Regions from separate parts of the Exiguobacterium sp. s166 genome, predicted to be linked through region 2. Evidence: a T-box and tRNA genes for the amino acid it is inferred to sense, from the RefSeq annotation. Region 2 holds a T-box; the other holds one or more tRNA genes.
The links. A T-box is a leader RNA that pairs with one kind of tRNA and senses whether it is charged. The one in region 2 lies ahead of ileS (isoleucine--tRNA ligase), so its partner is inferred to be a tRNA-Ile.
Positions count from the first base shown of each region.

Region 1: it has a tRNA-Ile gene. The T-box ahead of ileS (isoleucine--tRNA ligase) is inferred to sense a tRNA for this amino acid. The anticodon was not compared.

Region 1 is NZ_JACSMU010000002.1:450,458-459,564, forward strand. It holds gene KNP93_RS06730 (peptidoglycan D,D-transpeptidase FtsI family protein) at 1-698, opposite strand, end outside; gene KNP93_RS06735 (superoxide dismutase) at 836-1,444, opposite strand; gene KNP93_RS06740 (alpha-amylase) at 1,538-2,998, opposite strand; tRNA gene KNP93_RS06745 (tRNA-Ile) at 3,128-3,201, opposite strand; tRNA gene KNP93_RS06750 (tRNA-Met) at 3,213-3,286, opposite strand; gene KNP93_RS06755 (Na/Pi cotransporter family protein) at 3,406-5,046, opposite strand; gene KNP93_RS06760 (autophagy-related protein 27) at 5,387-5,740, shown strand; gene ispG (flavodoxin-dependent (E)-4-hydroxy-3-methylbut-2-enyl-diphosphate synthase) at 5,932-7,041, shown strand; gene KNP93_RS06770 (5' nucleotidase, NT5C type) at 7,141-7,710, shown strand; gene KNP93_RS06775 (GGDEF domain-containing phosphodiesterase) at 7,732-9,107, opposite strand, start outside.
Region 2 is NZ_JACSMU010000001.1:197,704-206,810, forward strand. It holds gene KNP93_RS01015 (aspartate carbamoyltransferase catalytic subunit) at 1-24, opposite strand, end outside; gene KNP93_RS01020 (uracil-xanthine permease family protein) at 163-1,479, opposite strand; gene pyrR (bifunctional pyr operon transcriptional regulator/uracil phosphoribosyltransferase PyrR) at 1,531-2,061, opposite strand; gene KNP93_RS01030 (RluA family pseudouridine synthase) at 2,304-3,227, opposite strand; gene lspA (signal peptidase II) at 3,228-3,701, opposite strand; gene ileS (isoleucine--tRNA ligase) at 3,774-6,509, opposite strand; T-box leader at 6,567-6,795, opposite strand; gene KNP93_RS01045 (DivIVA domain-containing protein) at 6,796-7,317, opposite strand; gene KNP93_RS01050 (YlmH family RNA-binding protein) at 7,344-8,117, opposite strand; gene KNP93_RS01055 (YggT family protein) at 8,117-8,389, opposite strand; gene KNP93_RS01060 (cell division protein SepF) at 8,392-8,715, opposite strand; gene KNP93_RS01065 (YggS family pyridoxal phosphate-dependent enzyme) at 8,917-9,107, opposite strand, start outside.

The sequences.
Region 1 (9,107 bases), on a different contig from region 2:
GAGCGTTCATAAAACGGCTCAACCGATACTCCTTTTAGATCTTCAAGGTTTTCATCGATAATCGCCATTTCTTTAGCATTCGCTCCTAATTTAACGAGCTGCGGGTCCAGGGCATAACCGACTTCCATGTTGTGTTTGATGGCGATGATTTCCATCGTCTTATCATCAAAATCGATATCTTTTTTCGTAATCGTATCGAGGCGAATTTGATCCTGCTCCGAAATTGACAATTTGTTCTGTTCTTCAGCGTTTGGATAACGCTTTTCCACTGCCTTCTTATACCGTCGATCTGATTCTTCACTGTTGACAGCTACCCAGTAATCTTTCATGTCACGTTCCGTGACTTTCCAATCGTCTTTCGGAAGATTGATGATTGCCGCAAGACGCGAAGCGATTTCAATCCGTTCGTCGACTTTCGTATTCTGGGAACGACGATAGACAATCGAGTATTTCGAGATCGTATCGACTAACAACCGGCCATCGCGGTCATAAATCTTCCCACGCGGAACTTCGTATTTCGAAGCAATCATTTCCGTTTTTTGAACTTCACGTGAAATCTTTTCACCATTCACAATCTGGACGACACCTAAGCGGAAAATTAAAATCGCAAACAATAAAAATACTACAAAAAACATTAAGTTAAGGCGAAGTGGCAGATGATTCCGCCGTTTTCCCTTCACCGTGATTCGTTTCGCCATGGCGTACTCCCCTATCGTTCAAAAAGTCATCTTGTTTCATTATATAGAAGGAAACTTTCCATAACAACCTATCCCATCATTTTCCGCATTAAAAAACATCGATTCCCGAAATGGAAATCGATGTTTTGATATACTAATTATTTTGCGTCAGCGTAAAGTTTTGCCACATGATCCCAGTCAACGACATTAAAGAAGGCGTTGATGTAATCAGGACGACGGTTTTGATAGTTGAGGTAATACGCATGTTCCCAAACATCAAGTCCGAGAATCGGCGTTTTCCCTTCCATGACTGGTGTGTCTTGGTTTGGTGTTGAAACGACTGATAATTTCCCGCCGTCAACGATGAGCCAAGCCCAACCTGAACCAAAACGTGTTGTAGCTGCTTTTGCGAACTCATCTTTGAACGCATCAAACGAACCGAATGACTCGTCGATTGCTGAAGCAAGTTCACCAGTTGGTGCTGCACCATCGTTCTTTTTCAAGAGTTTCCAGAAGAACGAATGGTTCCAATGACCGCCACCGTTGTTACGGACAGCTGTTTGAATGTTTGCAGGAAGTGAATCCAGGTTTTGAAGTAATTCTTCAAGTGATTTTCCTTCGTGCTCTGACCCTTCAAGTGCTGCATTGACGTTCGTGACATACGTGTTGTGGTGTTTAGAGTGGTGAATCTCCATCGTACGAGCATCGATATGTGGCTCTAGCGCATCATAAGCGTAGCCGAGTTCTGGTAATTCAAATTTTGACATTTTCATGTCCCCCTTTATCCTATTTTCGGAATTTCAGTACTCTTTAAGACTAGCAAAAATAGTTGGTCAGGCGCAAGCAATGACCCTCGAAAATTACTGTTCGTCACGCGGAGCAAATACAGAGACACCGCCGCCTGGAACCGGGAAAACGCCGAAGCCCTCTTCATCGATCACAACCGGTTCTTCTTGGTGGTTCGTATAATCAAACCACTCTTCTCCGGCACGCGTCTCACCGACAAACATTCGTTTTTCGCACATGTCCGCATTCGAAAGTAAAACAGCGCATCCCGAGTTCGGGAATTCTTCGACACCACGACGGACCCAACCGATACAATGTGGATCGTCAAGGTAATCTTCTTGTTCGCCATATGCTTTATGGTAACGGGCATACAGTAAAGCATTGATCATTTCTTTTTTGCCTTCGACCGGGTGAGGTCCTTGGATACCATAATAATCACCGTAGAAGACACATGGATAACCATCTTTACGAAGGAGTACCGATGCATAGGCATGTTGTTTGAACCAGTCATCAATCCACGACTCGAGCGATTCACCTGGTTGCGAGTCATGGTTATCAACGAATGTCACCGCGTTCGTCGGGTGGGATTCAACCAGTGTATCCGCAAATAATGTCGTTAAATCAAATTCTTGTCCCTGTTGCGACGCTTCATGGAATTTATAATGGAGCGGCACATCAAATAAATCGATTGTATAATCAACACTGTCTAAAAATTGACGGCAATCATCTAAATCCGATTTCCAAAACTCACCGACCATATAGAAACCGTCCGGATTATCTCCGATCATCGATTTTGCGAACTCGTTGACGAATTCGTAGTTGATATGTTTGATGGCGTCCAAACGGAAACCTTGGCAATTGATTGTCTCTTTAAACCAGTTTCCCCAGTTAATCATCTCTTCACGCACTTCAGGATGGTTGTAATCAATGTTAGCGAACATCAAATAGTCATAGTTTCCGAATTCATTGTCTACTTGATCGTTCCAGTCTTTATTTTTACCGGAAATCTTAAAGACACCCGTTTTCTCTTCCCGGGCATCAAAATCCGTACCGTTGAAAAATTCATGTGTCCAGATGAAATCCGAATATTTACCGTTTCGACCGGGGAACGTAAACTTCGTCCAGGCATCAATTTCAAATTCTTCTGAAATTTCTTGCGAACGGTCTTCCGGATGGACCTCAACGACTTTAATCGTCTCGAGTTCATCTGCTGCTGCTTTATGGTTCATGACGACATCGGCATAAATCGCGATATCATTTTCGTGTGCGACTTGAATGGCTTCGATTAGCTCGTCTTTTGTCCCGTACTTCGTGCGGACCGTCCCTTTTTGATCAAACTCTCCTAAATCATAGACATCGTAAATGCCATACCCTGTGTCTTCATCTGATTGTCCCTTTGACGCTGGCGGAATCCAAACAGATGTGATGCCTGCAGCACGCAGTTCCGGCGCTCTCTCTTTTAAGCGCTGCCAATGCTTCCCATCATTTTCTACATGCCACTCAAAAAACTGCATCATTGTATGGTTACGTTCCATCTCTCTTCGCTCTCCCTTAAATTGCCATAGTATGAATAGTATTGTATGAACATTATTACAATATCTTTAATATTCCCCAAGCAACCAAAAATAAACGCACACTCTTAAAAAAGAGTGTGCGTTCTAAAATGGACCCTGCAGGACTCGAACCTGCGACCGGACGGTTATGAGCCGTCAGCTCTAACCAGCTGAGCTAAGGGTCCTTAAGTAATAGTAGCGGCGGAGGGAGTCGAACCCACGACCTCACGGGTATGAACCGTACGCTCTAGCCAGCTGAGCTACACCGCCATGATGGTTTGAAACAACTAATATAAGGTTACTAAAATCAAACTCGAATGTCAATAAACTATCTCACAAAAACAAAGAGGAATTTCTTTTCAGAAATTCCTCTTGCTTCATTCACCTATTCAGGCTGTTCCTGAACGTTGCTCGAGTACCAGGTCCGTAATATTGACGGCGTGGTCACCGATCCGTTCCAGGTTCGACAGCAGATCCACGAAGATCATTCCGGCCTGACCGGTACACTCCCCTGCATTAACACGCAAGACATGGTGTTTGCGGAATGAACGTTCAAGGGAATCCAGTTTCCCTTCTAACTCAAGCACTTGACGTGCCAGTGAAACATCATCGAGTTCAACGGCTTTAATGGCTGTTTCGACGATTTTTTGCGTCAAGATGTACATTTCATCCAATTCTTTTTTAGCCTTATCGGTAAACGTAATCCGATTGACGATTTGGAAGTCAACCAGTTCGATGACATTTTCGACGTGATCACCAATCCGTTCAAAATCGTTGACGGCGTGCATGAGAAGTGAGTGATCGTTTGATTCCCGTTCGGATAAATCATGTGCCGCGACCTTAACAAGATAACTTGTGACTTCAGTGTTCAAATGGTTAATTGCATATTCGATCTGTCCGGCGTCCGAGACGTCTTTTTTATCATGTGATTGCGTATAACGGTGCGCTTTCCCAAGCCCTTCTTTTGAGAATTCACCCATTCGTAACACTTCAAGTTTTGCTTGATTCAATGCGAGTGACGACGACTGGTTTAAGATGTTTTGATCCAAGTGGCGTGGTTTCGAATCGACGGTCGTATCCGTTCCCGGCACGACTTTTTGAACAAGCCATGCGATTTGCGCGATGAACCAGCATTGAATCAACGTGTTGACAACATTAAATGTACCATGAGCAAAAGCAATTTGCATTTTCGGTTCAAGATCAAGCGCTCCTGTAATCCAGGTGATGAAACTCGAGAATACAGGTAAGGCAATCAAGAACAAAATCGTTCCGACGATATTAAAGATGACGTGCGCCGCAGCTGTCCGTTTTGCCGCAATCGAAGCGCCGAGAGCCGCGAGAACAGCCGTAATCGTTGTTCCGATATTATCACCGAACAAGACGGGTAGCGCAGCCTTAATATCGATCATTCCGCCATCATATAATTCTTGCAAAATCCCGATTGTCGCAGATGAGGATTGAACTAACATTGTGAAAATGGTTCCAACAAATACACCCAGCAAAGGACTATCTGACATCGATACTGTCAGTTCTCGGAACCATTCGCTTGATTCAAGCGGTGCCATTCCGTCTCCCATGAGCGTCAACCCATAGAAGAGCGCTCCAAACCCGAAGAAAATTTGACCGATGTATTGAATCCGTTCTTTATTGAAGAAGAAAATCAGGAACGCTCCCAGCGCAATCGCCGGAAGTGCAGCTTCCTTAACGTTAAAGCCGATGATGAAGGCCGTAATCGTCGTTCCGATGTTTGCCCCCATGACAACACCGATTGCTTGACGTAAGTTCATCAAACCGGCACTGACCAGACCAACGACGATGACGGTCGTTCCCGATGACGACTGAATCAAGACCGTAACGACGATACCGGCCAAAATTCCGAGAAACGGATTGGAGGTATATTTATCTAAAATGTACCGTAGACGGTCTCCCGCTGTTTTTTGCAGACCATCTCCCATATACTTAATACCGAATAGGAAAATACCCAGTCCACCGATAAAGGTGAAGATCATTTCCTGTAAATCATAGTTCATCTTGTCATCTCCTCATATAAAAAGTGGAATTGATTTGTTGTTAAGAATTCATTGTTTCAACCTCCCCTATTATGTAAAGGTCTGGTGAACTTGTAAATAGATTTTCACATATTCAATTGTTAAGGTTTTATTAATCTGTACCAATACAGAATACCCCTTTAAACAAAAGGTTTTTCAACAATTTAAATCTTGTTATAAAACAGAAGAAAGAGTGATTTCATTGCATTTTTTAAGTCAACTGCTTAATTACTTACAAACTACCTTAATTCCAAACCGTGGATTTTTAAAGACTCGACTTGCCGATGTCTCCCTTTATTTTTGTGGATTAGCATGGATTTCCTTGTGGTCGACAATTATTGATAGCATTTTTCTGAAACAGTCGATTCCGTTTATCATTTGGTTCACCCTGCATTTCATCTTCATTGCGATTGCCATCTTGTTATATCTCTTATTCGTCTCTTATCTGAATCGATGGTTCATTCAGTGGATTTTGCCAAGACCCTGGGCGTTTCGCCAAGTGTTTCCTTATACCGTCGCCGCAAACGTCTGGACCTTCCCGATTGGTGTTTTCCTGTACCAATTCGGATATCAGACTTCAGGAGTGACATTCATTATAATCGGTCATGTCATTTATTCGCTGACACCACTCCTGCTTGTTCGCCTGAAGAAAAAAACGTCCCGCCCGTCTTCTTGAAATTAGATGTATCCTTGCATTTAAGGAAAAAACGTCCGTCCGACGACGGATTGACTTTCCCTTATTCGTGTTAAACAATTGTAAATGTTCAATTTTCGTTCTTGTTTCTCGATTTTTAGGGAATAGTTCGATATGATAGTACAAGTAGTCATAAACAATCTGGCGTTATGCCGCAAAAGGAGATTTTCGATATGCCGAAAATGGTCCATCGCTCTAAGACTCGTCCCGTTCGTGTTGGGGACCTTGTCATTGGTGGAAGTAATGAAGTCATCATTCAAAGTATGACGACAACAAAAACACACGACGTCGAAGCGACTGTCGCTGAAATTTTACGTCTTGAAGAAGCGGGATGCCAAATCGTCCGTGTCGCTTGTCCGGAAGAACGTGATGCGCTTGCTCTTGCAGAAATCAAGAGCCGGATTAACATTCCACTTGTCGTAGACATTCACTTTAATTATAAACTCGCTCTCATGGCCATCGAGGCGGGTGTTGATAAAATCCGGATCAATCCGGGTAATATCGGACGTCGCGAAAAAGTTGAAGCGGTCGTGACGGCTGCAAAAGCCAAAAATATCCCGATTCGCATTGGTGTTAATGCCGGTTCACTCGAGAAACATATTCTCGAAAAATACGGTTATCCAACTGCTCGTGGGATGGTTGAAAGCGCATTACATCACATCAAGATTCTCGAGGATCTCGATTTCCACGATATCATCGTTTCTTTAAAAGCTTCTGATGTTCAATTGGCACTTGAAGCATATCAGCTCGCTTCTGAGTCGTTTGATTATCCATTGCACGTCGGTATCACGGAATCTGGTCCTTTACGTACAGGTTCACTAAAATCAGCCGCCGGTCTCGGTGCGATTCTATCACGTGGTATCGGTAACACGGTCCGGGTTTCCCTTTCTGCCGATCCGGTAGAAGAAGTAAAAGTCGCAAAAGAAGTCTTGAAATCATTTGGTCTTGCGGCAAACGCTGCAACGTTGATTTCTTGCCCGACATGCGGACGGATTGAAATCGATTTAATGGCCATTGCTGCAGAAATCGAAGATTACATTGATAAAATTCAAGTCAACATCAAAGTTGCTGTTCTTGGTTGTGCCGTTAACGGTCCTGGTGAAGCCCGCGAAGCCGATATCGGAATTGCCGGTGCACGTAACGAAGGATTGTTATTCCGTCACGGAGAAATCATCCGTAAAGTACCGGAAGCAACGATGGTCGAAGAATTGAAAAAAGAAATCGATGCGATCGTTCTTGAAAAAGAAGCGGAAAAAAAAGCCGCTAAAGCCAGTCAAGCCTAATAAAAAAGAGTCCTCCTCGGGAGCGACTCTTTTTTTCGTTTCCGCTTTTCGACTGTGTTATACTAGTGGCAGAAAATTTATAGAATGTTGGTGATGTAAGTGAAAATCGGAATTGATATTGATGGAACAATCACTCATCCTTCTTCGTGCTTTAATTATATGAACAAATATCTCGGGACATCGATTGATTTTGAGATGGCCTCTGAATACGAGCTTCACACCTATACGGACATGGAGCAAATCGAGTTTTGGGAATTCATGGTCAAATCAGGTCATGAACTCGGCATCTATCGTGAATCCATCCCCCAAGAACTTGTCAAACAACACCTTTGGGACTTAAGAAAACAATACGATCTCCATTACGTGACGGCACGGTCAGAAATCGTCCGTCCCGTAACCGAAGAATGGATTAAACAACATGAATTACCGCTTGATTCTCTGATCATGACCGGCTCACACGATAAAGTACAAGTCGTCCGTGATTTGTCCCTTGACCTCTTCATGGAGGATCGTCTCGAAAATGCGATTCAAATTGCGGAAGACACGTCGATTCCCGTTATTTTATTTGATGCACCTTACAATCGTCGTCCTGTCCCTGACAATATCGTCCGTGTCTCATCTTGGAACGAGGCCGTGCAACAAATCCATAAGTTTGCTCCCATTCGTTAAACAACAAAAACGGAAACGACGTCACTCTGTCGTTTCCGTTTGTTTCGTTTCCAGCAAACAAATGATTTCTTCCAGCAGAACAGGTTTTGCAAAAAAATAACCTTGGAATAAATGAATACCGATGTCCTTTGCAATTTGAACCTCTTCTCCTGTCTCAACTCCTTCGACGATACATTCCACATGCATCGACTGACTCAGTTGAAAAATCGATTCCAAGATGGACTGTCGCTTTTCAGACTCTTCGACTTGTTCAATGAATTGCTTCGGTACCTTAAGCTGACGAAGCGGTAATAAACGTTCGAGAACATGATAAGAGGCATGTCCCGTTCCAAAATCATCCAGTGATACCGGGAAATCCAATGTCTTAATCCGGCGCAAAGCCCGGAGAATCGGTTGGCTTTCAAAATCCAAAGACTGACTTTCTGTAATTTCAATCTTAATTTGTTTTGGTTTTAAGCTGTACTTTAACAACATCCGTTCAATAAACGGCATAAAAGAATCATGTGTCAATTGCCGGCGAGATACGTTGACGGACAGACTAAAATCGTCTGGAACCAGACTAATCAGTCGTTTTCTTGTTTTACATCCCTCTTCAAAAATCCACTCGCCTAGACGGATGATCAGGTCACTTTTTTCTGCGATTGGAATGAATACCGTCGGACGTCCGGCTCCCGGAATCATCGTATTCCAGCGAATCAAAGCCTCTAATCCAATGAAGCGGTCCTGATTCGAATCATACTGTAATTGGTAAACGAGGTAAAAATCGCGATTCACATCGGCTCTTGATAAGGCTTTTGCTGCTGCTATGCGAAGTGACTGTTCGTGCCGCCATTCTTGATTCAAGCACATCACTTTTTCTGAATCCCGGATACTCTCCGGGAAGGCGGACGTGATTTGATGAATCCGTTTCGTCATACTAGTTTGATCCACTTCTCCATCATCGATGACCATATACAGGTTCACATAAATCTGATGGTGTTCGATTTGATACGGAGTGGACATCCGCTGACTGAGACGTGTCATTTCTTCCCGGCACGATACTCCAGGCGGCTTTTTCATGACGACCACCAGTGTTCCTCCCTCGACTCGAACCATCGTCAAATAAGGCGGTAACAATGTCTTTAATCGTTCGATACAATCAAATAAGACCTGTTGCTGAATTTCCTCTCCAAAATACCGCACGAGTTCATGATAGTTTTCCAAATGAACACCGACTAAGATAAGATCTGTTTGATTTGTGTTCATAAATCGTTCTTCGAGTCCCCGGACATTCAGTAATTGTGTCTGTAGATCATGACGAGCGGACTCATGTAATTGATCAGCCAATTGCTGAAGACGACTGAGATTACGAAGGTGCAGATGATTGATGATTAAGGCGATACAGATTGCAATCCCAA
Region 2 (9,107 bases):
GTCAAGACTTGTAAAATGGGCAATCCGTTGTCGTGTCTGCATGTTCTTCTCTCCTTTGGGCCGCAAAAAAGCGCACCTTCTGATGTGAAGGTGCGCTGAAGAAGACAGATGTCGCCATCTGTTTCTGAAGGGCCTCCACTTTATCGTTCTCTCTGGAACGTCTTAAAAGTCGTTAGCTGCTCGTTTCGGTTGTGATGATTCTTGTTCTTGTTCTGCCACTTCGGTACTCGTTTTCGGCAAGATCAGATTCAAAAGGACTCCTAGAATCGTCGCCAGTGCCATTCCTTCTAACGAGAAATTACCGATTTTCAAAGCAGCCCCGCCGATTCCGATGACCAGGATGACAGCAGTGATCGTCAGATTGCGTTTATCCGCAAGATCGACTTTACTTTCAACCAGAGTCCGCAGACCGTTCGAAGCGATGACGCCGAACAGCAGGATACTGATGCCGCCCATGACAGGTGTCGGAATCGTTTTGATGAATCCTTCGACATAGCCGAGGAATCCGAAGCTGATGGCAAGAACGGCTGCGCCTCCGAGGACAAAGACGCTGTATACTCGGGTAATGGCCATGACACCGTTGTTTTCACCGTATGTCGTCACCGGCGGACCGCCGAGCATTGAAGCAATCGTCTTCGCCAGTCCGTCTCCGAGAACCGTCCGGTGCATCCCCGGATCAAGAAGCGTCTCGCGCCCGATAATCCGTGATGTCACTTTTTGTTCTCCGATGTGTTCTGTTAATGTGACGAGTGTGACCGGGACGATGAGTGCAAGTGCTGCCCAGTTTAAGGTTGGTGAGTAATCCAGGAACGGTACCGTAAAGTTAGGAATTTGGAAAAAGCTCGCCTGTTTCAGTGAAGTGAAATCAACGATTCCCGCCGCGACAGCGACCAGATAACCCGTCAAGATACCGAACAGGATCGGCACCGTACTCCACATGCCTTTGAAATACGTCATGGCAAGTAACGTCACGGCGAGTGTCGTCAAGGCGACGAGGAGGAAGGTACCGCTGTACTTTCCGTCCGCTCCGTTCATCGCCATGTTGACAGCTGTCGGCGCAAGCGATAATCCGATGACCATGATGACCGGTCCGATGACGACCGGTGGCAAGAGTTTCATCAGCCAACCGACCCCTATATATGTGATGACGAGTGAAACGATTCCGTAGACCAGCCCGGCGACCATTCCACCGACAAGGGCATCTTCCACTCCCCAGCGTTCACTGACAGCAATGATCGGGACGATATAAGCAAAACTTGAACCTAAGTACGTCGGGACTTTAAAGCGTGTGACGGCGAGGAAAATCAAGGTGCCTACTCCGCTTGCGACGAGGGCAACGGATGTGTTTAATCCCGTTAATAACGGAACCAGGACCGTCGCGCCAAACATCGCGAAGACATGTTGGAGGCTGAGCATCAGCCATTGCAGGGGGTGTTTTGGCCGTTCTTGTACATCAAGAATCGCTGTGTGGGTTTTCATAAGGATAACTCCCTTTCTGGTCTCTCTGGACCACGTTAAAGGTATTTGTGTTTAACGTTTGATAAATACTTGATCGGCGTCATCGACTTCAGATAAGGCGACGACGACTTGTTCTTCGCGTGATGTCGGGACATTCTTCCCGATGAAATCTGGTCGGATCGGAAGCTCCCGGTGTCCCCGGTCGACGAGGACAGCGAGTTGAATCATACTCGGACGACCGTGATCAACGAGCGCATCCATCGCGGCGCGGACGGTGCGTCCGGTGTATAGGACGTCATCCACCAGGACGATGATTTTTCCGGTCACCGTCTCCGGCATGTCCGTGCCTTTGATTTCCGGCTCAAGACTTTTTTTCGATAAGTCATCCCTGTACATCGAGATGTCCACGACACCAAGCAGGACCGGTTTGCCTTCAATCTCTTCAATCCGGCGGGCCAGACGGCGGGCCAGTGTCTCACCACGTGTCTTGATACCGACGATCATCAGTTGATCAATTCCTTTGTTGCGTTCGATGATTTCATGGGCGATGCGTGTCAATGCCCGACTGATGGCGGCTTCATCTAAAATGACGGATGGTTTCATCACTTGCTCCTTTCTGCAAAAAAACCTCCTGCGTAAAGTCGCAGGAGGTTGTTGAAGACAATAAGTGTGGGTAGCTCACGCTACACGTATCTACACAAATGAAGTGTCTCCCTTTCGTAGCCTCTCCGGACTCGTTTAAAGGTGTGCTATGGGTAGGATCGTCAACGCGGACGACCGGTTGTGTGAGGCAGATGTCTCGCATCGCTCTCTAGGTGATACTCTACCGTTTTATTAGAAAAACGTCAAGACTCTAATTCAAGTTTTTTCAACTGACTGATCTCGAACGTCATCTCTTCCGGCAACGGTGCCTCGAAATGTAACATCTCACCAGTCCGTGGATGCTTGAATCCAAGAACAGCCGCATGAAGCGCTTGACCGTTCATTTTCATCGTTTTCCGTGGTCCGTATTTCGGATCTCCGGCAAGCGGGAAACCAATATAACGCATGTGGACACGAATCTGGTGCGTCCGTCCTGTCTCGAGCTTACATTCAACAACCGTGAACCCTTCGTAACGGTCAAGGACGCGGAAATGCGTCACAGCGGCTTTTGAGTTTTTATCCGTCACGGTCATCCGTTGACGGTCATTTTTGTCACGGCCGACCGGTGCTTCAATCGTTCCCAGTTCATGCGGAATCTCGCCGTGGACAAGCGCGATGTACAGACGCTCTGTCGTCTTGTCTTTTAGTTGTTGTGCCAGGGATTCATGTGCCAAATCATTTTTAGCGACCATCAGGAGACCGGATGTATCTTTATCGATTCTGTGGACGATCCCTGGACGTTTGACACCATTGATGCCGGACAAATCCTGGCAATGATGGAGCAAGGCATTGACGAGTGTTCCGGATACGTGCCCCGCTGCCGGATGCACGACCATCCCTTTTGGTTTGTTGATGACGATGACATCACTGTCTTCATACACGACATCCAGCGGGATATCTTCCGGTAAAACTTCCAGCTCGACGGCTTCCGGAATCCGGACGAGGATCTCTTCCGTACCGGACATCTTATAGTTCGGTTTGACGATTCGTCCGTCCACTTCGACGTGTCCCGCTTTTAACCAGTCCTGGACTTGTGACCGGGACCAGTCTTGTTGTTCCGCTAACCATTTATCAATTCGACCGGTAGCACCATTGGCTTTAACAGCCCATTCATTTTGTTCATTCATTTAATCAATCGTTCCCTTCTTAGTCAAACGCTCTTCAAACATGACGCTGATCAGCATCAGAATAACCCCAAACGTCAAACTGACGTCTGCCACATTAAATATCGGGAAGTTATACCCGAACGGATAAAAATGAAAAAAGTCGACGACTTCTCCACGTGCCATTCGGTCGATGAAATTCCCGACCGCTCCGCCGAGTAATAAGGCGACGCTCCAAGCAAATACTTTGTTTTTTGTGCCTTCTTTGTAAAGAAAATAAATCAGCCCAATGACGACGACCAGCGTGATGACGAAGAAAAATCCAAACTTCCCTTCAAGCATCCCCCAGGCAGCGCCACGATTCCGGTATGAATTTAAATAAAAGAAATTGGGAATGATCTCAATCGCTTGACCAATCGTCATCTGTTGGACGACGATCCATTTCGTCAATTGATCCACTCCGACGAGTACAGCAGCAATCGCTAAGTAAAGCCACATTCTTTTTTCCTCCACATCCAAAAATAATGAGGGACCGCTACGAAGTCGCCGTAGCTGCCCCTCCCTGATTCATTATAAAGAATTGACGACTTCAGTACAACGTGGGCAAAGTGTCGGATGAGCCGGATCTTGTCCAAGCTCAGTCGAATATGTCCAACAGCGTTCACATTTTTCGCCATCTGCTTTCAGAACAGTGATGCCTGTTGTCCCGTATGATTTCTCCGCCGAAGCGACGAACTCAATCTGTGAAACCTGCAATAACTGCTCAAGATGATCGATTGTCGCAAGCAATGCTTTCGTTTCGTCATTTGGTGCCAGTTCCAGTTTCGCTTCGAGCGTTTTCCCGACAAGTTTCTCGGCACGTGCTTCTTCGAGTGCTTTCAAGACATCATCACGGAAGACGAGGAAACTGTTCCATTTCGCAATCAATGCCAATCCTTCCTCTGTCACTTCCGGTGCTTCCGGAAGATCCGTCAAGAAGATGCTTGCCGTCTCGACGCCAGGAACGAATTCCCATGCTTCGTCTGCTGTATGCGGTAAGACCGGTGCCATCAGTTGTAACAATGTAACGACCGTATCGTACATGACCGTTTGAACGGCACGACGCGCTGGTGCATCTGCTTTTTCGATGTACAAGATATCCTTCGTATAATCGAGATAGAACGAAGACAAGTCAAGGACACAGAAGTTATGCAACAATTGATACACCGCCATAAAGTCATACGCGTCATACGCCGCTTTTACTTTGCCAACGAGTTGATCCAGTTTCGTCCGCATGAAGCGATCCGATTCCGGTAAGTCAGCAAAGGCAACACGATGCGTCGTATGATCGAACTGATCCAGGTTTCCAAGCAAGAACCGGACCGTATTCCGGATTTTCCGGTATGATTCCGAAACTTGTTTGAAGTTATCCATTGAAGCCCGGACGTCCGATTGATAGTCGACAGAAGCGACCCAAAGACGAAGGATTTCTGCTCCGAATTGTTGCATGATTTGGATCGGGGCAATCGTATTTCCGATTGATTTCGACATCTTCCGCCCTTGACCGTCAAGGACGAATCCATGACTGACGACAGCTTTGTAAGGTGCTTTCCCTGTCGTTGCGACAGCTGTCGAAAGAGACGAGTTGAACCATCCACGGTACTGGTCAGAACCTTCTAAATACAAGTCAGCCGGACGTTCGAGTTCCGGACGTGTAGCAAGAACACCGGCATGAGATGATCCGGAATCGAACCAGACATCCATGATGTCCGTTTCTTTTTTGAAGATTCCGTTCGGGCTTGCCGGATGGGTAAATCCTTCCGGTAACAAATCAACGGCTTCCCGCTCATACCAGACGTTTGATCCGTGTGCCGCAAACAGGTTCGCGATATGATCGATTGTTTCCGGTGTGACGATTTCCGTACCGTCTTCTGCATAGAAGATTGGCAGTGGAACACCCCACGCGCGTTGACGGGAAATGACCCAGTCTCCACGGTCTTTGAACATGTTGTGAAGACGTGTTTCGCCCCACTCCGGTACCCACTGGACTTCTTTGATTTCGTCGAGGATTTCAGCCCGGAAATCTTTGATTGAAGCGAACCACTGGGGTGTCGCACGGAAGATAACCGGTTTTTTCGTCCGCCAGTCATGCGGATACGAGTGTTTGATGAATGACAGTTTTAATAAAGCACCGGCTTCTTCTAACGCCACACCGATTTCTTTGTTGGCATCTTCATAGAATAATCCTTCAAAACCAGGAGCTTCTGCTGTCATGACACCTTTATCGTCAACCGGACAAAGCACATCCAGACCGTAAGCTTGACCGATTCTGAAGTCATCTTCCCCGTGTCCAGGTGCTGTATGAACAACACCCGTCGCTTCTGCCGTGACGTGATCGCCGAGCATGACAAGTGATTCCCGGTCATAGAGCGGGTGTTTCGCTTTGATGTACTCAAAGTCTGTCCCGTTAAAGACACGACCAACCGTAGCATTTTCCCAGCCGAGTGCTTCGATCACTTCCGGTACGAGGGTCTCGGCTACGATATAGCCTTTTCCTTCGTGTTCGATGCGTGCATATGTCAACTCACCGCTGACTGAGATTCCGAGGTTTGCCGGAATTGTCCAAGGTGTTGTTGTCCAGATGACGAAATGATCTGTCGGCTCCAAGATATTTTTTCCGTCCATGACTTGGAACGCCACGTAGATGGCAGCAGAACGTTTATCCTGGTATTCGATTTCGGCTTCTGCAAGAGCAGATTCCGATGACGGCGACCAGTACACCGGTTTTTTCCCTTTATAGATGTAACCTTTATTGGCCATATCGCCGAACAAACGAATTTGTGCTGCTTCGAATTCCGGTTGCAACGTGATGTATGGATTGTCATAGTCACCGAGAACACCAAGACGCTTGAATTGTTCACGTTGATGATCGACCTGTTCGAGCGCATACTTCGCACACAGCTCACGGAATTCCGCGACCGACATCGATTTACGGTCGACACCCGCTTTTTGAAGAGCCGTCTCGATTGGAAGTCCGTGTGTGTCCCAACCCGGTACGTACGGAGAACGGAATCCGTTCATTGATTTATAACGGACGACGATGTCTTTTAAGACTTTGTTCAATCCGTGTCCCATATGGATGTCCCCGTTTGCATAGGGAGGACCGTCGTGCAGGATGAATGTAGGTTTTCCGGCATTTTTTTCTTGAACTGCTTCATAGAGATTCATCTCGTTCCAGCGTGCCTGCATATCTGGTTCACGTTTCGGTAAGTTTCCCCGCATTAGAAATTCCGTTTTCATCATCAATAACGTATCTTTGTATTCCATTTGGCATTCCCTCACTTGTCTATATTTTACGTACAAAAAAAGCCAAGCTCATCCCCTGATAGGGACGAGCTTGGCTTGAACTCGCGGTACCACCCTACTAGCAATCCTGACAAACAGATTACCACTTAAGAGCCCGATAACGGAGGCGAAACGGCGGAACTTAATGAATATGTTCAGTCCCACACTCAAAGGGGATATCTTTTTTCATTTACTGATCGGGCTCGCACCAGTCCCCGATTCGCTGACAGTATCCTGATAAAAGACGTGTCCTTCTCATTGATTTAGCTTATATGACATCGTCGTCATTATACGCAACTGCCGGAATCTCGTCAAGCGCACCCCGGGTCGAAATATCGAATGCATCCCAGTCATGGCTCGTCAACAATTCCATCTGTGCGTCAATCAACACTTTGAATCGATTCCGGTACAATTCGATTTTTTTACGCATCTGTTCGACTTCGAAATCAGTCCGCTGTGCTCGACGTTGTGCTGCATCTTGCAATTGCTCGGCTTCCCGTTCCGCTTGTTTGACGATTAAGCTCGCTTCTTTCGTCGCATTGGCTTTGACTTCTTCTGCCGCTTCTTGTGCCACGATGATGGATTTGTTTAATGTTTCTTCCATCGAGCTGAAGTAATCGACACGCGACTGCATATTTTGAATGACTTCTTGCTGTTGACGGTTTTCCCGGAGCAACAATTCAAAATCTTTGATGACTTGATCAAGAAATTCATTGACCTCATCTTCGTCATAGCCGCGAAACTTACGTGTGAATTCCTTATTGTGAATATCAAGTGGCGTCAATGGCATGATGAAATCCTCCCTCAGCTTGTTGGTTATCCTTTTAGCAGACCGTATTGCAATTTAATCCGATCCCGTTTCGTCGAGCCGAGTACGGCGATTAACTTGACACGTCCCGTTCCGCGAAGGGACAGTAAGTCGCCTTCCTCTAACAAAAAACTTGGATCTTCGACGATTTTATAATTCACTTTGCTTTCACCTTGTTTAATCAGGCTTTGCGCTTTTTGTCTTGAAAAACCAAGGATTTCACTGACAACCGTATCAAAACGAAGCGAACTGACGAATCCCAGTTCTTCTTGCCATTCTTGATCCTTAATCTTCAACTGTTCTTCTGAATCCACGAGCGACAACCGAATCTTCGTTTTTCCCGCACGATCGACATTTGCTTCGATATAAGAAGCCACTTCTTTCGCAACGGCAAATTGGACGACTTGATCTTGGATGACCACGTCACCGAATTTCCCTCGCTTTAATCCGACATTCAGCAATGTGCCTGTCACCTGGCGATGCGAGAGCTCCACGAATTTGGTGGGATAATGGATACGATAAATGGCAATATCAAAATCGTTGGCATCAAGCTCATAATAATCAGGGGCAATCAGCGCACGCTGTCGTTCGGCGCCTTCAAAACCGCCCTCAAAAAAGAGGGCACATTTTGTTCCGACGAGTTCTCGGGTAATTTGTTGTTCACGCGGATCCAGAAAATCTGTCACTTTAAACGTATAGGTCGCTTCGACATGGTCGATCCAATTCAAGACGAGATCGACGAACTCCCGCTCATGTCCGCGATAATGATCATAGACACTCATTACAGGAAGATTGCTCGAATACCCGACTGTGCGAGATTAAGCACAAGAAAGGCAACAATAGGTGAAATGTCAAGCATACCTCCGATGGGCGGGATAATCCGTCGGAACGGCGCGAGGAAAGGTTCAACTAACATAGCGAGAACTTGACCGAATCGTGATTCACGTGCGTTTGGGAACCACGATAATAAAATATAGGCAATCATGACGTAGCTGTAGTATTGAAGTAACGTGCTGAGTGTACGACCGATTGCGTACATGACTTGCGAATCCATGCTTACCACCCCTTATGGTTGATATCATCTTCACCGAGCAGATTTGAAATACTTCCGGCCAGCTCGACGTTGTTCGGAACACAGAGGAGTGTATTTTGACTGATTGTCGTAATCGTTCCATCAAGGGCAAACACGACACCTGACAAGAAATTGATCATTTGGCGTGATTGATCTTTAGACATCCGCTGCATGTTAACGATGACAGCACGATTTTGGCGAAGATGTTCGCCAATTTCCTGTGCTTCGTTAAACACACGCGGTTCACTGAGAATGACTTGTGATTTTGTCTTTTTTGTATGAATGGGTACGATGTTCGATTGTCTCACAGGGTCCTCCTTTTGAGTAACACTCGGGGTAGATTCCTCGTAGTACTCGTCGTATTCTTGCTGTGATGCACCTCTACCTTTATTTATTGTAGCATCATTTTCATATTCGAGTTCATCTAAATCGTCTGTGTTACCGAGAAATAGATTTTGCATTTTTGATTTGAATCCCATATCGATTCTCCTTTCGCATATCTAGACAATTTATGATTGGACTAACGTCGTTCCGATTCGGACGTATGTCGCACCTTCTTCAATGGCAATCTGATAATCTGATGACATACCCATTGATAACTCCGTGCATGGTGCGTGCGGTAGATGGCGGGAAGCCACTTCATCCCGCAACACACGCAGCGAATGAAAGACTGAACGCAGTACTTGCTCGTCCTCCGTCA